3 regions of the Rhizobium hidalgonense genome follow, and region 3 is predicted to be linked to each of the others. Evidence: riboswitches for the same ligand, from Rfam matches in the RefSeq annotation. Region 3 holds a riboswitch; each other region holds the start of a gene.
What was found. Region 3 has a riboswitch for cobalamin ahead of nrdH (glutaredoxin-like protein NrdH). Riboswitches for the same ligand answer to the same signal wherever they lie in the genome.
Positions count from the first base shown of each region.

Region 1 (6,547 bases), 1.5 Mb from region 3:
TCGAGGACATCAAGGCGCCGGAATGTTTCGAGGTGGAGCGGCGCCTGCGCGAAAAGATGAAGATCCCTGTTTTCCACGACGACCAGCACGGCACGGCGATCATCGTCGCCGCCGCCATCCTCAACGGGCTGGAACTCGCCGGCAAGGCGATCGAAAACGTCAAGATCGTCGCCTCCGGCGCCGGGGCCGCCGCCCTTGCCTGCCTGAACCTGCTGGTCATTCTCGGAGCAAAACGCGAAAACATCTGGGTCCACGATCTCGAAGGCCTCGTCTATGAGGGCCGCACCGAGCTGATGGACGAATGGAAATCCGTCTATGCCCAGAAGAGCGACACGCGCACGCTGGCCGAAAATATCGGCGGCGCCGACGTCTTCCTCGGCCTGTCGGCCGCCGGCGTGCTGAAGCCGGAGCTGCTGGCGCAGATGGCCGACAAGCCGCTGATCATGGCGCTCGCCAATCCGACGCCGGAGATCATGCCGGACCTTGCCCGCGCCGCCCGTCCCGACGCGATGATCTGCACCGGCCGTTCGGATTTCGCCAACCAGGTCAACAACGTCCTCTGCTTCCCCTATATCTTCCGCGGCGCGCTCGATTGCGGCGCCGAGACGATCAATGAGGAAATGAAGATGGCCGCCGTGCGCGCCATCGCCGCCCTGGCCCGCGAAGAACCGTCCGATGTCGCCGCCCGCGCCTATTCCGGCGAGACCCCGGTCTTCGGCCCGGATTACCTGATCCCCTCGCCCTTCGATCCCCGCCTCATCCTGCGCATTGCGCCTGCGGTCGCCAAGGCTGCCGAACAGAGCGGCGTGGCGCGCCGGCCGATCCAGGATTTCGACGCCTATCTCGATCAGCTGAACCGCTTCGTCTTCCGCTCCGGCTTCGTCATGAAGCCGATCTTCGCCGCGGCAAAGGCCGCAGAGCGCAAGCGTGTCATCTTCTCCGAAGGGGAGGACGAACGTGTGCTGCGCGCCGCCCAGGTGCTGCTCGAAGAAGGCCTCGCCGAACCGATCCTGATCGGCCGCCCGCAGGTCATCGAGACGCGCCTGAAGCGCTACGGCCTGCGCATCCGGCCGCTGCAGGATTTCGAAGTTATCAATCCGGAAGACGATCCGCGCTTCCGCGAATATGTCGATCTCTATTTCTCCCTCGTCGGCCGCCGCGGTGTCATCCCGGAAGCCGCGCGCACCATCGTGCGTACCAATACCACCGTCATCGGCGCGCTGGCGCTCAGGCGCGGCGAGGCCGATGCGCTGATCTGCGGCCTGGAAGGCCGCTACGAAAAGCATCTGCGCGACGTCCGCCAGATCATCGGCAAACGCAAGGATGTCCGCGATTTCTCCGCCCTCAGCCTGATGATCTCGCAGCGCGGCGCCACCTTCTTCACCGACACCTACGTCACCTTCAATCCGAGCGCTGAGGAAGTTGCCGAGTCGACGGTGCTGGCGGCCGAGGAAATCCGCCGCTTCGGCATCACCCCGCGTGCTGCGCTCGTCTCGCATTCCAATTTCGGCTCGCGCGAATCCGAAAGCGCCACGAAGATGCGCAACGCCCTGCAGCTGGTGCGCGACACCGCGCCCGATCTCGAGGTCGATGGGGAAATGCATGGCGAAAGCGCTATCACCGAAGCGCTGCGCAAACGTGTCATGCCGGATACGACGCTGCACGATGAAGCAAATCTGCTGGTCTTCCCGAACCTCGACGCCGCCAACATCACGCTTGGTGTGGTGAAGTCGATGACCGACGGCCTGCATGTCGGCCCGATCCTGCTCGGCACCGCCCTGCCCGCCCACATCCTCGCGCCCTCGGTCACCTCCCGCGGTGTCGTCAACATGGCGGCGCTGGCCGTCGTCGAGGCGTCGCAGCCGGCATAGCCGGCTGCGAACATATCAGCCACCCGGGATCGACAAGCGCCCATTGTCCGCGAGCACATCCGCGCGTTCGTTGCCGATAATTCCCGAATGGCCCTTGCACCAGGCAATGCTCACCAGGGCGTTCCGGGATAGCTGAAGATCGACCGCTTTCCAGAGTTCCGCATTGTCGATCGTTCGCCTTCGCCCATTCCCGTTCGGGCCGCTTTTCTTCCAGTCGTTGTTCTTCCAGATATGTCGCCGGCTGTTGCAGCCTTTGACGGCATAGATGGAATCCGACCAGATGACCGCGGCTTCGCCAGTTGTTTGGCTATTGATCCACATGGCTGCCTTGAGAACGGCGGTCAATTCCATCGCATTATTGCTGGAATCTTCAACGCCACCGTAATCGGCGGCAATTTCCACCGCATCGCGATAAGCGATAAACGACCATCCTCCATGCCCGGAACCGGGCTCGTAACAACCGTCCGCGAAGACGTGAAGGCCGTGTTGGGAGCCCGGTGCGCCTGATGCCGGTGCGGAGGATCGGATCTCGTCGGGAATGCCTGTCATTTTCACCGGGTCTCGGGCGATTACTGGATAAGGTCGCGAAAATACGCTAGGATTTCATCTGAGCTTATTAAGAGAAACACGTTAAGGGAAAACGCGCGGCCGGTTGAAGTCGCCAGTGACCATCGACACTTTCTCATCCGGAACGAGCCGTGAAACGCCGAAACCTGTCTCTTGCGCTTCTTCTTGCCATCGCGGCGCCCGCCGCCGCGCAGACCAGCGTCATCTGCGAGGATCTGCGCGGCCGCCTCGCCGACCTGCCGCGATCGATCGGCAACGGCAACGGCCCGGAAGCCCGCCAATATGCCAGCGCCATGGCCGAGCAGAACCTTGAACTGCGCAAGGTTCGCAACGACCTGCGCAGCTACGGCTGCACCTCCGGCAGCATGGTGGTGATCGGCGGCGAAAGTGCCGATTATTGCGACGAGCTCTCGCAGGCCGAAGCCCGGATGATCGACAATATCCGTTATCTCCAGGACCGCCGCGCCGAGCTGCGCGCCCAGGGCGGCGGTGATGACGGCGCCCGCCGCGAGTTGATTGCCGCGCTCGACCGCAACGGCTGCAACAGCGAAAACTTCTATGCGCCCGACGAGCGTCGCGCCAACGACCCCGCTCCGAGCGTCGAGGAACAGGCAATGCGCTCCGATACCTTCATCCCGCTCGGCGGCGGTGGAGAGGTCGACCCGCGTTACGGCCTGCCGCGGGCCGACATGATGTCGCCTGTCAGCACCATGTGCGTGCGCAGCTGCGACGGTGGTTTCTTTCCGATCAGCTCGAACGCCACCTCGGTCGATTTCGGCCGCGACGCCGAGACCTGCGCCAAGATGTGCCCCGGCATCGAGACGGAACTCTTCTATCGCGACGTGACGAGTACCGAGGCCTCGAACATGATCTCGGTTGCAACCGGCACGCCCTACAGCGCCATGAAGAACGCCTTTGCCTACAAGAACCGCACACCTGGCGAAAAGACCTCCTGCGCCTGCAATCTCACCGCCTATTACGACGAGATGCGCGGCAAGCAGGCGGTGAGCCAACCGCCGCAGCAGGGCTCGATCACCACCATCCACACCAATCCGCCGGCGAAGGATGCCGCTGCGGCCGCCGCGCCGCAGCCATCGGTTCCGGAACGTCCCTACGACCCCACGAAGAGCAAGGTCCGCCAGGTCGGCCCGCAGTTCCTCGCCGGCGATCAGGGCTCGATCGACCTCGCCAATCCGGCAACGCCGGGACCGCAGCCGCAACAGCAGTGATTGGCCGAGCCGCGTTCGAAGCGACGCCGTTCAGCGCTCGCTGCGCCCCCAGCCATCATGAAACACCAGCTCCTCGAGCGGCAGCCGCTGCCGCCAGCCTTTGACGGAGAGTTCCGGCTGGTCATAGAGCCGATCGACAAAACCGGCGCAGAGCCAGGCGACCACCTCGATATGCTCGGGTATGCCGAGAATGCTCTTCAGGTCGCCTTCCCGAAAGATGCTAACCCAGCCGATGCCGATCCCCTCAGTGCGGGCCGCTAGCCAGAGATTCTGGATCGCGCAGACTGTGGAATAGCTGTCCATCCTCGGATTATGAGTGCGCCCCAGCACCACGCTGCCGCTGCGGGTGGGATCGCAGGTCACGCATATGCCGAGCGGCGCCTCGACGATGCCTTCGAGCTTGAGCGAGCGATAGGCCTGCCGCCGCTCGCCCTCGAACATTAATGCCGCCTCCTCGTTGGCCTTGGCAAAAGCGTCCCGGATGCGCGCTCGCACAGTTGGACTTTTCACCAGAATGAAATTCCACGGCTGCATGAAGCCGACGGAGGGCGCATGATGGGCGGCCGTCAGCAGCCGCGCCACGACATCGTCGGGCAACGGGTCGGGCAGGAACTGGCTGCGCACGTCGCGCCGCGTCATGATCGCGTGATAAACGGCTTGGCGTTCAGCCAAGGAAAAACCGGACGCCACTGACAGGGCATCCTCATCAAAGGGTCGCATCGTCAAATCCCCAACAACGCAACCGCCCGCCGTCCGCGCGGGTTGGGTCTATCTTGCCAGGCCGGTCTTCTGACTTGGCGTCATCCGTCTGCCGCAGCCTTCCCGGCAAGAGCCAGTGGCGTAATGTTGCGGCAAGCGTCGGCCTTACAGCGTTGGGCACGTTCCGGCCTTGCACCGGATTCCCGATTCTCCCGCTTTGACGGCGGGCACCTGACGGCGCATCTATTTCAGGAAACGGGTGCTGCGGCAAGGCCGCTCCGATGGCGCAGTCGAAAGCGAAGCGCAATAATGAGCTCACCCCGCCCCGCGTCGGTTTGAAGCAGCTCGCCAAACCCCTTCATCGATCGTTTCTATGGCCTTATCATCGCCGACGGCGTATGGACGATGCAGTCCCTCGCAGCACCCCGGTTGCCCGTGTCCCGCCTGACGCCCATGATCCTTGCGGTCGCCCTGTTCATGGAACAGATGGATTCGACCGTGATCGCCACTAGCCTGCCGGCCATCGCCGCCGATATCGGCACCTCGCCGATCGCGCTGAAGCTTGCCGTCACCAGCTATCTCGTGGCGCTGGCGATCTTCATCCCGATCAGCGGCTGGATGTCCGATCGTTTCGGCGCGCGCAACATCTTCCGCCTGGCAATCTCAGTCTTCATGATCGGCTCGGTCGCCTGCGCCTTTTCCAATTCGATCGCCGCTTTCGTCGTCTCGCGGCTGATCCAGGGCGCCGGCGGCTCGATGATGACGCCGGTCAGCCGCCTGCTGCTGGTTCGGGGAACGCCGCGCCACGAACTCGTTGATGCCATGGCCTGGCTTACCATTCCCGCCCTGATCGGCCCGATCATGGGGCCGCCGATCGGCGGTTTTCTGACCACCTATCTCACCTGGCACTGGATCTTCTGGATTAACGTCCCGATCGGCGTCGCCGGCATTATCCTCGTCACGCGTTTCCTGCCGGCGGTCGAGCCGCGCAGTCCGCGGCCGATGGATTTTCCCGGCTTCTTCCTTTGCGGCATCGGCTTTTCCGGCTTCGTCTTCGGCCTGTCGGTCATCAGCCTGCCGGCCGTGCCCATCATCTACGGTTATATCACCGTGGCGATCGGCATCCTTGCCGGGTCTATCTACCTTCTGCATGCCCGCCGCGCGCCCCATCCGCTTCTCGATCCGAAAATGTTCCGCTACCCGCTGTTCCGGGCGGCTATCCTCGGCGCCTCCAATTTCCGCATGGGCCTCGGCGCTCTGCCCTTTCTGATGCCGCTGATGCTGCAGCTCGGTTTCGGCCTGACGCCGTTGCAATCGGGCTCGGTCACCTTCGTCAGCGCGCTCGGCTCGATGGGGTCGAAATTCGCCGCTTCGCGCACCTTCAATGCCTTCGGCTTCCGAACCGTCATATCGATCACCACCTTGCTGGCGGCAATCTTCCTCGGCATCAACGGGCTCTTCACCGTTGCAACGCCGCTGCCGCTGATCATGGCCTGCCTGCTGATCGGCGGCCTGTTCCGCTCCATGGCCTTTTCCGGCGTCAACGCCATGGCCTTCGGCGATGTCGACGATGCCGACAGCAGCCAGGCGACCGCGATCAACGCTGTTGCCCAGCGTATCTCCATGGCGATGGGTGTGGCGATTGCCGGCAGCATCCTGGAAATTTCGAGCAGTCTCCACGGCGGCAGGCTGCTGGTTTCGGATTTCCACATCGCCTTTTTCAGCGTCTCTGCCATTTCGGCGCTGGCCTGCATCACCTTCCTGCGCCTGCCGCGCGATGCCGGCGCGGAGCTGACGACGCGCCGCCGCAAGCATCGCGGGATCGAGCCCGACGGGGCCATGGCGGAAAACAGCCCCTAATTTCGCAAGAAAAGCAGCTCTCGGCGATCAAGGCCGGCCGAAACGCCGGTCCGCGCCGGTATCCCATTCTACTTTATGATTTATTCACACATCAAAGACACACTGCGTCTGCGCGTTTTGGGTCGCAAGGGGGACATGGGCATGAGTGCTCATGCTGCGACTGCCGGCGTGGATGCCCGTGTTGATAGGCTGGTCGAGAACATATCCGACTGAGCTGCGTTTCGAGGCCCCCGCGGCATGTTCCAACTTTTGAAAACGATGCCTCTGACAGCCAAGCTGGCGGCGATTATCGTGGCCGTCAACCTTTGCGGCATCTCCGCT
Region 1 covers NZ_CP054027.1:1,991,887-1,998,433, reverse strand. Annotated here, with positions in the region: gene FFM81_RS09525 (NADP-dependent malic enzyme) at 1-1,871, shown strand, start outside; gene FFM81_RS09520 (ribonuclease H family protein) at 1,887-2,420, opposite strand; gene FFM81_RS09515 (DUF2865 domain-containing protein) at 2,570-3,667, shown strand; gene bluB (5,6-dimethylbenzimidazole synthase) at 3,698-4,387, opposite strand; cobalamin riboswitch at 4,430-4,616, opposite strand; gene FFM81_RS09505 (MFS transporter) at 4,820-6,226, shown strand; gene FFM81_RS09500 (methyl-accepting chemotaxis protein) at 6,464-6,547, shown strand, end outside.
Region 1: another riboswitch for cobalamin. It lies ahead of bluB (5,6-dimethylbenzimidazole synthase); the one in region 3 lies ahead of nrdH (glutaredoxin-like protein NrdH).

Region 2 (6,547 bases), 1.4 Mb from region 3:
CGACGGTCGAGTTCTTCGCTGTAGCGGCGCAGGGTGTGGCTTTCGCTGAGCTGGCCGATCACCTTGCGTTCGATCAGGTTATTGACGACGGCAAGGGCTTCGCTTTCGCTCTTGTCGAAGATCGCCGCCGCCTGCCTGGCGTTCATCTGTGGCTGCAGGAAATCGTTGCGGTAGTGGATGAAATCGGCGAGCGTCTTGCCCTCGTCCTGCGCGTCGGTCGGGTTGGCGTAGATTTCCGGCACCAGCACGAGGCCCAGATATTTGTCGCTCTCCTCGACGAGGATAACGCGCTGGGTGGAGCCGATCGGAAAGGCCTGCTTGAACTCTTCCAGCGTGATACCGGCCCTGGCCTTCTTGACGTCGGCGCGCATCAGCTTGTCCACCGTCAGGTTACGGATCCAGCCGACGTCATGGGCGCTGCGGATGCTTTCGCCGCGCAGATGGAAGCGCCATGTGGCGAAGGAGTAGCCGAAGGTCGAGCGCACGACGAGCGAGGAGGTGATGACGGCGGCGAGCACCAGCGCCGTGATCGGAAAATCGCCGGTAATTTCGAGCGCCAGGAAGGTCATCGTCAGCGGCCCGCCGATGACGGCGACCGCAAGCGAACTCATGCCGACAACGGCATAGATGACGGGCGTCAGCGTCGCATCGGCGAAATAGGGACCGCAATAAGCAAAAAGCTTACCAAGCAGGGCGCCCATGAACAGTGAGGCGAAGAACAGGCCGCCCCTGAAGCCCGAGCCGATCGAGATCGCCGAGGCCAGCGATTTCAACAGAAAGAGGCCGATCAGCGCCGGGACAGCCACGTCGCGGGAAAGGTTGAGATGTAGCGCCCCGTGGCCGGCCGAAAGCACCTGCGGCGAGATCATCGCCAAGAGCCCGACAACGATGCCGCCCAGCGCCGGGCGAAAGGGCGGGGCGATCGCGCTCTTGCGCGCCAGTTCTTCGATGAAGGCGACGCCCTGCATCAGCAGGATGCCGACGCCGGCGCAAAAGACGCCGAGCAGTAGAGCCGGGATATAATCGGCCGGCACGACCGAGCCGAAGCTGCCGATATCGATGGTGAAATCGCCCTCGGTGAGTAATCGCGCGATGAGGGTCGAGACGAGGGCTGAGACGACGACGGGGGTCAGCGACACGATCGTATAGGTGCCGATGATCAGCTCGAAGGCATAGAAAGCGCCGGTCAGCGGTGCGTTGAAGGCGGCGGCGATGGCGCCGGCCGCACCGCAGCCGACGAGCACGCGCAGGTCGGAGCGGCGAAGCTGCAGCTTCAGGCCGAATTTCGAGGCGAGGCCGGCGGCAAGCTGGGTATAACCGGCCTCCAGGCCGACCGAGGCGCCGAAACCGTTGGAAATCAGGTTCTGCACCGCGACGATGATACTGTCGGTCAAGGACAGGCGGCCGCCATGCAGCGCATTCGCCTCGATCGGATCGACCATTGGCTTCTTGCGCCGTTTCGCCAGGACGAAAAGCAGCAGACCGAGCAGGACGCCGCCGACGACGGGGGCGGTGAGCAGCAGCAGCTTGTCTTCGATCAATGAGGAGCTCAGCCTTTCGTCGTCCGATATGCCGAAGACCAGCTGGTGCAATTCATTGGAGACGAAGCTCATACCGGTGACGGCAAGTCCCGAGGCGATGCCGACGACGGCGCCGGCGAGCGACAGGCCGACCTCGCTGCGACGGGTCAGCGCGCGCAACCGCTCCGGATCAAAGAAAACACGCAGCGCGCGCAGGCGGCGCTGATCCAATTTCATAAACATGGCTAGACAACTAGGCGGGGAGAGACCCGGTCAAGGGCGGTGATGCCGTCCGCTTGCCTTGCAATTGCGGCGAAAAGCCGGCGCGAGAGTCAAATATTTATGACGTAAGTCTCTGATAAATGACGATAATTCTGGTAGGGTAAGTCGTGTTTGGCCGAGCGTGCCGCGTCGCAAACGATTGGCCCACCGCCAAGGCCGGTTGACTTCACCCTTGAGCTTGCCTAACCATCCCTCAACGGATGGTCGCCTGACCATCCAGATATAACGGATGGTTCCGGATCGGTGTAATGCCTTTCCGGATGAAAAGGGAATGTGACGGGGCGGACCCAAACCGGGGGCCTTCATCACAGCCGACCCCGCGACTGTAGAGCGGTCAGGGTCTTCCATCCGGCATCGAGCCCTTTCGGCCGGCGGCCTCGCAATGGTGCAGGCGGACGGGACGGGCGACATGCCGGAAAAGCCACTGGACATGCATGGTGATCAACCGGGGTCGGACGCCTCTATTTCTACGAATCGTCCACCTCTTCGCCGATGCAGCCGGGAAGGCGAGGCAGACCCGCTGGCACGATCAGGGGCGACCGTAACGGGTCGCCCCGATCGCCGCCGATACCCGCGAGCCAGGAGACCTGCCATTCGTGCCGGGCAAGAAGCCCACCCCTGGGCAAGAGGCCCGCTGCCAGCACGGAGGTTGTTTTGGCTGAACGATTGAATTCGGCGCGGCCTGGTGCGGCGCCATTGGGTGGCCATTCCGTCCCTCTCGGTGAGGGGCGTGTGATACGCACTTTCCTATCCTCCCTCATTCCTGTGCTCGTCACAGGAATCCAGTGCGCCCAAGTCCTTGGGCGCGGGAGAATTCTTGAGAGTCTGTATGGAGTCATTCACGGCGCGGACGCGCCGTGGCTGGATTCCTGTGACGAGCAAAGGAATGAGGGAGTGTGGCGGGGCGTCGCATTCTCGCACGAGGCCATCTGCGCATGACGATCGCCCCCTCCAACTCCACCCTTATCCTCGGCGGTGCACGCTCGGGCAAATCCCGTTTTGCCGAATCCCTCGTCGTCGCGACCGGCCTCGGTCGCCACTACCTCGCCACCGGCCGCGCCTGGGACGACGAGATGCGGGCGCGCATTGATCAGCACAGGGCCGACCGCGGTCCCTCCTGGACGACGCATGAGGAGCCGCTCGATCTTGTCGGCAAGCTTGCCGCCATCGACGGCGAGGGGCGCATCGTGCTGATCGACTGCCTGACGCTCTGGGTCACCAATCTGATGATGGAGGAGCGTGATTTGGCAGCGGAGTTTACGGCGCTTGCCGATTTCCTGCCTGGCGCCAGGGCGCGGCTCGTTTTCGTTTCCAACGAGGTCGGCCTCGGCATCGTTCCCGACAATCGCATGGCGCGGGATTTTCGCGATCATGCCGGCCGGCTGCACCAATCGATCGCGGCGAAGGCCGCCGAAGTCTATTTTATCGCGGCAGGTCTGCCGATGAAAATGAAGGGTTAAGTCCATGAACCAGCAGAAGATTCCAGCAACCGTCATCACCGGCTTCCTCGGCGCCGGCAAGACGACGATGATCCGCAACCTGCTCACCAATGCCGGGGGCAAGAAGATTGCGCTGATTATCAACGAATTCGGCGATCTCGGTGTCGATGGCGAGGTGCTGAAAGGCTGCGGCGCTGAGAATTGCACCGAGGACGATATCATCGAGCTCACCAATGGCTGCATCTGCTGCACCGTTGCCGACGATTTCATTCCGACGATGACGAAGCTCCTGGAACGAGAGCAGCGGCCCGACCATATCGTCATCGAAACCTCGGGGCTTGCCTTGCCGCAGCCTTTGGTCGCCGCCTTCAACTGGCCCGACATTCGCACTCAGGTGACCGTCGACGGCGTCATCACGGTGGTCGACAGTGCGGCTGTCGCCGCCGGCCGCTTCGCCGACGACCATGATGCCGTTGATGCGGCGCGCAGTGAGGATGCATCGCTCGATCACGAAAGCCCGATCGAGGAACTGTTCGAGGACCAGCTCACTTGCGCCGATCTGATCGTGCTCAACAAGACCGACCTGATCGACGTCGCCGGCCTTGGCCGCGTGCGTGACGAAGTCGCCTCCCGCACCGTGCGCAAGCCGGTGATTATCGAGGCGAAAAACGGCGAGGTTCCGGCCGGCATCCTGCTCGGCCTCGGCATCGGCACGGAGGATGATATCGCCAACCGCAAGTCGCATCACGAGTTGGAGCATGAGGACGGCGCGCCGCACGATCACGATGAATTCGACAGCTTCGTCGTCGAGCTTGGCGCCGTTGCCGATCCCGCCGGCTTCGTCGAAGCGCTGAAGACGATCATCTCAACCCATGACGTGCTGCGCCTCAAGGGCTTCGTCGATATCTCGGGCAAGCCGATGCGCCTGCAGCTGCAGGCGGTCGGCAGCCGCATCGACCATTACTTCGACCGGGCTTGGGGCCTGGGCGAAACGCGCGCAACGCGCCTCGTTGTCATCGGCCTGCACGAAATGGATGAGGGTGCGGTAAGGGCGGCGATCGAGGCGCTGGCGTAAGCCCATGCATCTGCTTCTGGCTCAACAGGGAACGATCAGCGACGGCGAGGAGGCGATCGACCTCGGGCAGACGCCCGGCGATATCCTGTTCCTGTCGGCGGCCGACAGCGAGCTTGCGGCGATCGCGGCCGCCCGTCACGGCGGCGAGGGGCGGCATTCGCTGAGGCTTGCGAGCCTGATGAGCCTCAAGCACCCGATGTCGGTCGATACCTATGTCGAGCGGACAGTGCGGCACGCCAAGCTGATCATCGTGCGCGCGCTCGGCGGCGCCAGCTATTTCCACTATGCACTGGAGGCGCTGCATGCTTGTGCGGCTCGCAGCGGTGCGTTGATTGCCGTGCTGCCGGGCGATGCCAGGCCGGATGCGGGGCTTGTGCCTTTTTCGAATGTCGATCTCGACGATCTGAACGCGCTCTGGGCCTATCTGATCGAAGGCGGCGATGCCAATGCGCGGGCCTTTCTCGATTATGCCGGGGCGATGCTGTCGGGGGCGGAGAAGCCGGCACCGGCCGCACCCTTGATGAAGGCCGGCATCTGGTGGCCGGGGCGGGGGCTGATCGGGGTCGAGGAGTGGCGGCGGGTGGCTCTGGAGGTGCCCTCCTTATCGATGGAGGTTGTGGTACCCCCCTCTGTCCTGCCGGACATCTCCCCCACAAGGGGGGAGATCGGCAAGTCGCTTGGGCTTCCAACAAAAGAAACGTTTGAGAATGCCGCACTTTCGCCGGAAGAGGCGGCACGAGGCCTCTCATCCCCGATCTCCCCCCTTGTGGGGGAGATGTCCGGCAGGACAGAGGGGGGTACCCCAAGCTCGACGGAAGACGTGGAATTCGAACCTACAGTTTCCCCCATCGTCGCCATCAGCTTCTACCGCGCCCTCGTGCAGAGCGGCGAAACCAAGCCGATCGAGGCGTTGATCGACGCTTTGCAGTCGCTTGGCCTGAGGCCGCTGCCGGTCTTTGCCTACAGCCTCAAGGATCCGGTTTCGATGGGCATCATCGAGAGCGTGTTTTCGGCGCTGAAACCCGATGTCGTCATCAACACCACCGGCTTTGCAGTTTCGGCCCCGGGTGCGGACCGGCAGCCGACAGTGCTGGAGGCGGATGGGGCGGTCGTGCTGCAGGCGATCCTGTCGGCCTCGTCGCGGGAGGCATGGGCTGCCTCCTCGCAAGGTCTGTCGGCGCGTGATCTCGGCATGAATGTGGCGCTGCCGGAAGTCGACGGAAGGGTGTTGGCGCGGGCAGTCTCCTTCAAGACGGCGGCGCGCTACGATGCGGCGGTCGAGACGAACATCGTCGCCAGCGAACCAGACGCCGGCCGGGTGCGCTATACGGCGAAACTCGCCGCCAATTGGGCGCGGTTGCGTGGAAGGCCGGCGCGTGACCGGCGCATCGCGCTCGTCATGGCGAACTATCCGAACCGCGACGGTCGGCTCGGCAACGGGGTCGGCCTGGATACGCCGGCCGGCAGCATCGAGGTGCTTCGGGCGATGGAAGCCGCGGGTTATCCGCTTGCCGATATTCCGGCCGACGACGACGCGCTGATCCAGCATCTGATGCAAGGGCCGACCAATTCAGGGCATGACGGCAGGATCATCCGCGAGACGCTTTCCCTGAGTCGCTACAATGGCTTCTTGGAATATCTTCCCAATCAGATTCAGGACGAGGTGAGAGCCCGCTGGGGAGATCCCGAGAGCGATCCGTATTTTCGCGAGGGCGTCTTCGCCCTGCCTTTCGCCCGCTTCGGCGGCGTGCTCGTCGGCATCCAGCCGGCGCGCGGCTACAATATCGATCCCAAAGAAAGTTACCATTCGCCGGATCTCGTGCCGCCGCATGGTTACCTTGCCTTTTATGCTTTCCTGCGGTGCGAGTTCGGCGCCGATGCCGTTATCCACATGGGCAAACATGGCAATCTCGAATGGCTGCCTGGCAAGGCGCTGGCGCTGTCGGAGACATGTTATCCGGAAGCGATCCTCGGGCCGCTGCCGCATCTCTATCCCTTCATCGTCAACGATCCGGGCGAGGGCACCCAGGCCAAGCGCCGGGCGGCCGCCGTCATCATCGACCATCTGACGCCGCCTTTGACACGAGCCGAGAGTTACGGGCCGCTCAAGGATCTGGAAGCGCTGGTCGACGAATATTATGAGGCCTCCGGCGGCGATCCCCGCCGCATCCGGCTGCTCAGCCGGCAGATTCTCGACCTCGTCACCGATATCGGCCTCGACCGGGATGCCG
Region 2 covers NZ_CP054027.1:1,845,774-1,852,320, forward strand. Annotated here, with positions in the region: gene FFM81_RS08760 (chloride channel protein) at 1-1,763, opposite strand, end outside; cobalamin riboswitch at 2,016-2,411, shown strand; gene cobU (bifunctional adenosylcobinamide kinase/adenosylcobinamide-phosphate guanylyltransferase) at 2,738-3,262, shown strand; gene cobW (cobalamin biosynthesis protein CobW) at 3,267-4,316, shown strand; gene cobN (cobaltochelatase subunit CobN) at 4,321-6,547, shown strand, end outside.
Region 2: another riboswitch for cobalamin. It lies ahead of cobU (bifunctional adenosylcobinamide kinase/adenosylcobinamide-phosphate guanylyltransferase); the one in region 3 lies ahead of nrdH (glutaredoxin-like protein NrdH).

Region 3 (6,547 bases):
GCGCTTGAAGCGTCTTTGCGCGCCGTCGCTGCCCGCGCCTCTTCCTCAAGGGTTCATGACGCCGGAGTTGCGGTGCGATTGGCAGGCATCGACGGGAGGATGAAACGCCGAGGTCGCGCATTCCTCGCGCGCAAAGCGCTTCAGGACGACCGGTTGCGACTGCCGCTCTTCCCTACGACGACGATCGGTTCCTTTCCGCAGACGCCGGAAGTGCGCAAGTCGCGCGCGGCCTATGTCAAGGGTGCGATCAGCGGCTCCGATTACGAGGCCTTCCTCAGAAAGGAGACGGAATCGGCGATCCGCTGGCAGGAGGAGATCGGACTCGACGTGCTCGTTCACGGCGAGTTCGAGCGTAACGACATGGTGCAGTATTTCGGCGAGCAGCTTTCAGGCTTCGCCTTCACCGCCCATGCCTGGGTGCAGAGTTACGGTTCACGCTATGTCCGTCCGCCGATCATCTTCGGCGACGTCTCGCGCCCGAAGCCGATGACGCTGGAATGGTGGCGTTATGCGCAATCGCTGACGGAAAAGCCGGTGAAGGGCATGCTGACGGGGCCGGTGACGATCCTCAACTGGTCCTTCGTCCGCGACGATCTTGCGCGTGCAGATGTCAGCCGGCAGATCGCGCTGGCGATTCGCGACGAGGTGACCGATCTCGAAAAGGCGGGTGCGGCGATGATCCAGATCGATGAGGCGGCACTTCGTGAAGGCCTGCCGCTGCGTCAGGCGGACTGGAAGGCCTATCTCGACTGGGCGGTGGAAAGTTTCCACCTGTGCTCGACCGGCGTTGCCGACGAGACACAGATCCACACCCACATGTGCTATTCGGAGTTCAACCAGATCATCGGCGCCATCGCCGCGATGGATGCCGACGTCATCTCCATCGAGACTTCCCGTTCGAAGATGGAGCTACTGGAAGCCTTCCGAAGCTACAAATATCCGAACGAAATCGGCCCCGGCGTCTACGATATCCATTCGCCGCGCGTTCCCGAGGTCGCCGAGATGACCGAGCTCATGCAGCTTGCCCGCGGGCGACTCTCGGACGGGCAGTTGTGGGTCAATCCGGATTGCGGCCTGAAGACCCGCAAGTGGGAAGAGGTGCGTCCGGCACTCGTCAACATGGTCGCCGCCGCTCATGTGTTGCGGACCACGGGCCGGTGAAGGGCGCTTAAATCTCCGAACAATCTCGAGGAGCCGGCTTTTGCCGGCTCCCTTTTATAAAGGAGTTCTCCACAGCGCTTTTCCGTTAACGCTTCGTTATCCACATCATACACAGGCACGGCGATTCGTCCCCGCCATTGCTGCGCTGCCACAACAACTTGTTGACGTCATCAGCGATTCGAGTACCATATATAGTGTTCGAGGTTCCGTCGATTCGTAGGGATTGATGGCTAAGACGGGAATTCGGTGCGCTTCGCCATCATGGTGCGGCAATGCCGGAGCTGCCCCCGCAACTGTAAGCGGCGAGCAACTGTCCGATTTCAGGTCACTGGAGCATGATGCTCCGGGAAGGCTGGGGCAGACTGCTTTGACCCGTGAGCCAGGAGACCTGCCTCGAGCAAAACGTCCACGGGCGGGGTGTCCGGAAGGTCGCGTTGCATGGCTGCGGGGAATCTCCGCGTCGCGTTTCGCAGGCCCGAACCACCGCCCCGAAACCTTCGTATTGAGCTACTTCGGGGTGAAGTCATGTCAGCATCTCAGTTCAGGCCGCCACCCGCTAGAGGTAGAGGGCGGAGTATGCTCAGCGGCTAAACGGCCGCATAGCTCAGATCATCGAAGAATTTTCGACGGATATCGACAGATTTCCGATCGATGTCCTGCGCCCAATCGCGTCGTCACGAGGAATATCATGACCATTACCGTCTACAGCAAGCCTGCGTGCGTCCAGTGCACTGCCACCTACCGCGCTCTCGACCGCATGGGCGTCGATTATGACATCGTGGATATCTCGCAGGATGCCGAAGCGCTCGATCGCGTCCGCAGCCTCGGCTACATGCAGGCCCCCGTCGTCATCGCCGGCGAGCGGCATTGGGCGGGGTTCCGTCCTGACATGATCAGCGCGCTCTCCTGATCGGAGCAAGCGATGGGGCTGATCGTTTATTATTCCAGCCGATCCGAGAATACCCATCGCTTCGTCGCCAAGCTCGGACTGCGCGCGGCGCGCATTCCGACAGGCGGCGCAGGGCCGTTCCATATCCGCGAACCCTTTGTGCTTGTCGTGCCGACCTATAGCGGCAACGTCGCCGCAGGGATCGTAAAGGGGGCCGTTCCCAAGCAGGTGATCCGCTTCCTTAACGATGCGGAGAACCGAGGACACATCCGCGGCGTGATCGCCGCGGGCAACAGCAATTTCGGCGAGACATACGGGCTCGCCGGCGACGTAATCTCGCGAAAATGTCAGGTGCCTTGCCTCTATAGGTTCGAGCTCATGGGCACCGAGGAGGATGTCGTCAACGTCAAAGACGGGATGGAACGATTTTGGACACGGGAACAACTTTAACGCGGGATGCGGGCGCAAAACCGCATGACAGTTTTGCTGCTGGCGAACGCCCTTTGAAAGCGGTGGAAACCCTCGACTATCACGCGCTGAACGCGATGCTGAACCTCTATGACGACGAAGCGAAGATCCAGCTCGACAAGGACCGCATGGCGGCCAAGCAATATTTCCTGCAGCATGTGAACCAGAACACGGTGTTCTTTCATAATCTGCGGGAAAAGCTCGATTACCTGGTGACCGAAGGCTATTACGAGCAGGAGGTTCTCGACCAATATTCCTTCAATTTCGTCCGCGATCTGTTCGACCAGGCCTATGCGAGGAAATTCCGTTTCCCGACCTTCCTCGGCGCCTTTAAGTATTACACCAGCTATACGCTGAAGACCTTCGACGGAAAACGCTATCTCGAGCGCTACGAGGACCGCATCTGCATGGTGGCACTGGCTTTGGCGCGGGGCGACGAGGCCCTTGCCCGCGACATGGTCGACGAAATCATTTCCGGCCGTTTCCAGCCGGCAACGCCGACCTTTCTCAATGCCGGCAAGAAACAGCGCGGCGAACTGGTCTCCTGCTTCCTGCTGCGCGTCGAGGACAATATGGAATCGATCGGCAGGTCGATCAATTCGGCGCTGCAACTGTCGAAGCGCGGCGGCGGGGTGGCGCTGTCGCTGACCAATATCCGCGAGGCGGGCGCGCCGATCAAGCAGATCGAGAACCAGTCGTCGGGCGTCATCCCGGTCATGAAGCTGCTCGAAGACTCGTTCTCCTATGCCAACCAGCTTGGCGCGCGCCAGGGCGCGGGCGCGGTCTATCTCAATGCCCACCACCCCGACATCATGCGTTTCCTCGATACCAAGCGTGAGAATGCCGACGAGAAAATCCGCATCAAGACGCTATCGCTCGGCGTCGTCGTGCCCGACATCAGCTTCGAACTCGCTAGGAATAACGAGGACATGTACCTGTTCTCGCCCTATGATGTGGAGCGCGTCTATGGCGTGCCCTTTACCGAGATTTCGGTGACGGAAAAGTATCGCGAGATGGTGGCGGACGCCCGCATCTCCAAGAAGAAGATCAAGGCGCGCGAATTTTTCCAGCTGCTCGCCGAAATCCAGTTCGAAAGCGGTTATCCCTACATCATGTTCGAGGACACGGTGAACCGGGCGAACCCGATCGCCGGGCGCATTTCGATGAGCAATCTCTGCTCGGAGATCCTGCAGGTCAGCGAGGCGAGCGAATACGATGACGACCTCTCCTACAAACATCTCGGCAAGGATATTTCCTGCAATCTCGGTTCGCTGAACATTGCCGCAGCCATGGATTCCGCCGATTTCGGCAGGACGATCGAAACCTCGATCCGGGCGCTGACGGCCGTCTCCGACATGAGCCACATCGCTTCGGTTCCCTCGATCGAGAAGGGCAATGACGAGAGCCATGCGATCGGCCTTGGCCAGATGAACCTGCACGGCTATCTCGCCCGCGAACGGGTCTTCTACGGCTCCGAGGAAGGCGTCGATTTCACCAATATCTATTTCTATACGGTGACCTATCACGCGATTCGCGCCTCGAATCTTTTGGCGGTCGAACGCGGCAGCAGCTTCAAGGGCTTCGAGAACTCGAAATATGCCTCCGGCGGATATTTCGACAAATATATCGAGCAGAAATGGAAGCCGGCGACCGAAAAGGTGCAGGCGCTGTTCGACAAATCGGGCATCCCTATTCCGACGCAGGACGATTGGGCGGCGTTGAAGACGGCGGTGATGGCCTCCGGCCTCTATAACCAAAACCTGCAGGCGGTGCCGCCGACCGGATCGATCTCCTACATCAACCACTCGACCTCCTCGATCCATCCGATCGTCTCGAAGATCGAGATCCGCAAGGAAGGCAAGATCGGCCGCGTCTATTATCCGGCGCCGTTCATGACCAACGACAATCTCGATTATTATCAGGACGCCTACGAGATCGGGCCGGAGAAGATCATCGATACCTATGCGGCGGCGACCCAGCATGTCGACCAGGGCCTGTCGCTGACCCTGTTCTTCCGCGACACGGCAACGACGAGGGATATCAACAAGGCGCAGATTTACGCCTGGAGGAAGGGCATCAAGACGATCTACTACATCCGACTTCGCCAGATGGCACTTTCGGGTACGGAAGTGCAGGGGTGTGTGTCTTGCACGCTTTGAGTTGACTTCGCTCCGGAGCATTTGCCCTCACCCTAACCCTCTCCCCGTAAAAACGGGGAGAGGGGACGTGCCAAACGCAGCGTTGAGGGGTGACGAAGCCGGTGCGGCATATTCCCTTCGCCCCGCAGGCGGGGGTCCGAAGGACGGGTCGAGACCAGTGGTTCAACCCCGGTCGGTGCCGGCAGGCGGATGAGGGGCAAATCCGGACAAATTCCTTGAGAGGGACCACAATGAACATGCAATTGAAACCGGCCTCGCGCGTGCGCGCCATCAACTGGAACCGCATCGAGGACGATAAGGATCTCGAAGTCTGGAACCGCCTCACCGGCAATTTCTGGCTGCCCGAAAAGGTGCCGCTGTCGAACGACATTCCTTCCTGGGCGACGCTGACACCGGCCGAGCAGCAGCTGACCATCCGCGTCTTCACCGGGCTGACGCTGCTGGACACGATCCAGAACGGTGTCGGGTCCATCAGGCTGATGGAGGATGCGGTAACGCCGCATGAGGAGGCGGTGCTTTCGAATGTCTCCTTCATGGAGGCGGTACATGCACGCTCCTATTCCTCGATCTTCTCGACGCTGTGCTCGACTGTTGATGTCGACGATGCCTACCGCTGGTCGGAGGAAAACGAATTCCTGCAGCGCAAATCGGCGCTGATCATGGAGCAGTATCGCTCTGGTGATCCCCTGAAGAAGAAGGTTGCCAGCGTCTTCCTCGAAAGCTTCCTGTTCTATTCCGGCTTCTACCTGCCGATGTACTGGTCGAGCCGCGCCAAGCTGACTAATACGGCCGACATGATCCGGCTGATCATCCGCGACGAGGCGGTGCACGGCTATTATATCGGCTACAAGTTCCAGCGCGGACTGGAGCTGCTCGGGGAAGAGAGAAGGCAGGAGATCAAGGATTTCGCCTTCGACCTGCTGCTCGAACTCTACGACAACGAGGCTCGATATACCGAGGCGCTCTATGACGGCGTCGGGCTGACCGAAGACGTCAAGAAATTCCTGCATTACAATGCCAACAAGGCGGTGATGAACCTCGGTTACGAGGCGCTTTTCCCGGGCGAGGCCTGCAAGGTCAACCCGGCGATCCTGTCTGCGCTGTCGCCGAATGCCGACGAAAACCATGACTTCTTCTCCGGCTCCGGTTCCTCCTATGTTATCGGCAAGGCGGTGGCGACCGAAGACGAGGATTGGGATTTTTGAGGTTTGACCGCAGTTTCCCCTTATCATTTGCTTGCCCGTCGACCACATACAGCGGAAATCGAGTTCGGTCCTTGCCGGGTGATCTGGCGTAACGGGAGTTTTTGATGTCGTCTTTTCCAAACAAGGCCGGGAGTGCCGTCGAGGCGGAGGAGGGTGTCTGGCCGATCCGCAGAAGGCGGGTTCTCGACTGGCTAGTGAACGAGACGCGCAGCGAACGTTTCATCGACAATATCCTGGTGGAAATGTGCGGGAAGCTGCTTTCGGCGGGGGTGCCGGTGGCGCGGGCGACGTTGCATTTCCGCACGAACCATCCGCAATGGGTCGGCGCCCGCATCCTCTGGAAGGACGGTCTTGCGGAGGCGAAGATCGACACATTCGCCTATGGTGTCGAAAACACGCCGGAGTTTCTGAACAGTCCGATCAATGCGATCCATCAGGGTGCCGAGGAGCTGCGCAAACGGCTGGAAGGCGCAGCCGACGGTGACCTGGATGCATTCTATCAGGAACTGCATGACGACGGCCTGACCGAATATATCGCCTGGCCGGTCGAGCACACCTTCGGCAAACGGCATGTCGTGACATTTTCCACCAGCCGACCGGGTGGCTTCGAGCGCGAACATGTCGATTTCCTGCGCGATCTCCTGCCGGCCCTGACGCTGGTCAGC
Region 3 covers NZ_CP054027.1:493,881-500,427, forward strand. Annotated here, with positions in the region: gene metE (5-methyltetrahydropteroyltriglutamate--homocysteine S-methyltransferase) at 1-1,161, shown strand, start outside; cobalamin riboswitch at 1,346-1,571, shown strand; gene nrdH (glutaredoxin-like protein NrdH) at 1,850-2,071, shown strand; gene nrdI (class Ib ribonucleoside-diphosphate reductase assembly flavoprotein NrdI) at 2,084-2,500, shown strand; gene nrdE (class 1b ribonucleoside-diphosphate reductase subunit alpha) at 2,476-4,677, shown strand; gene nrdF (class 1b ribonucleoside-diphosphate reductase subunit beta) at 4,908-5,882, shown strand; gene FFM81_RS02385 (adenylate/guanylate cyclase domain-containing protein) at 5,987-6,547, shown strand, end outside.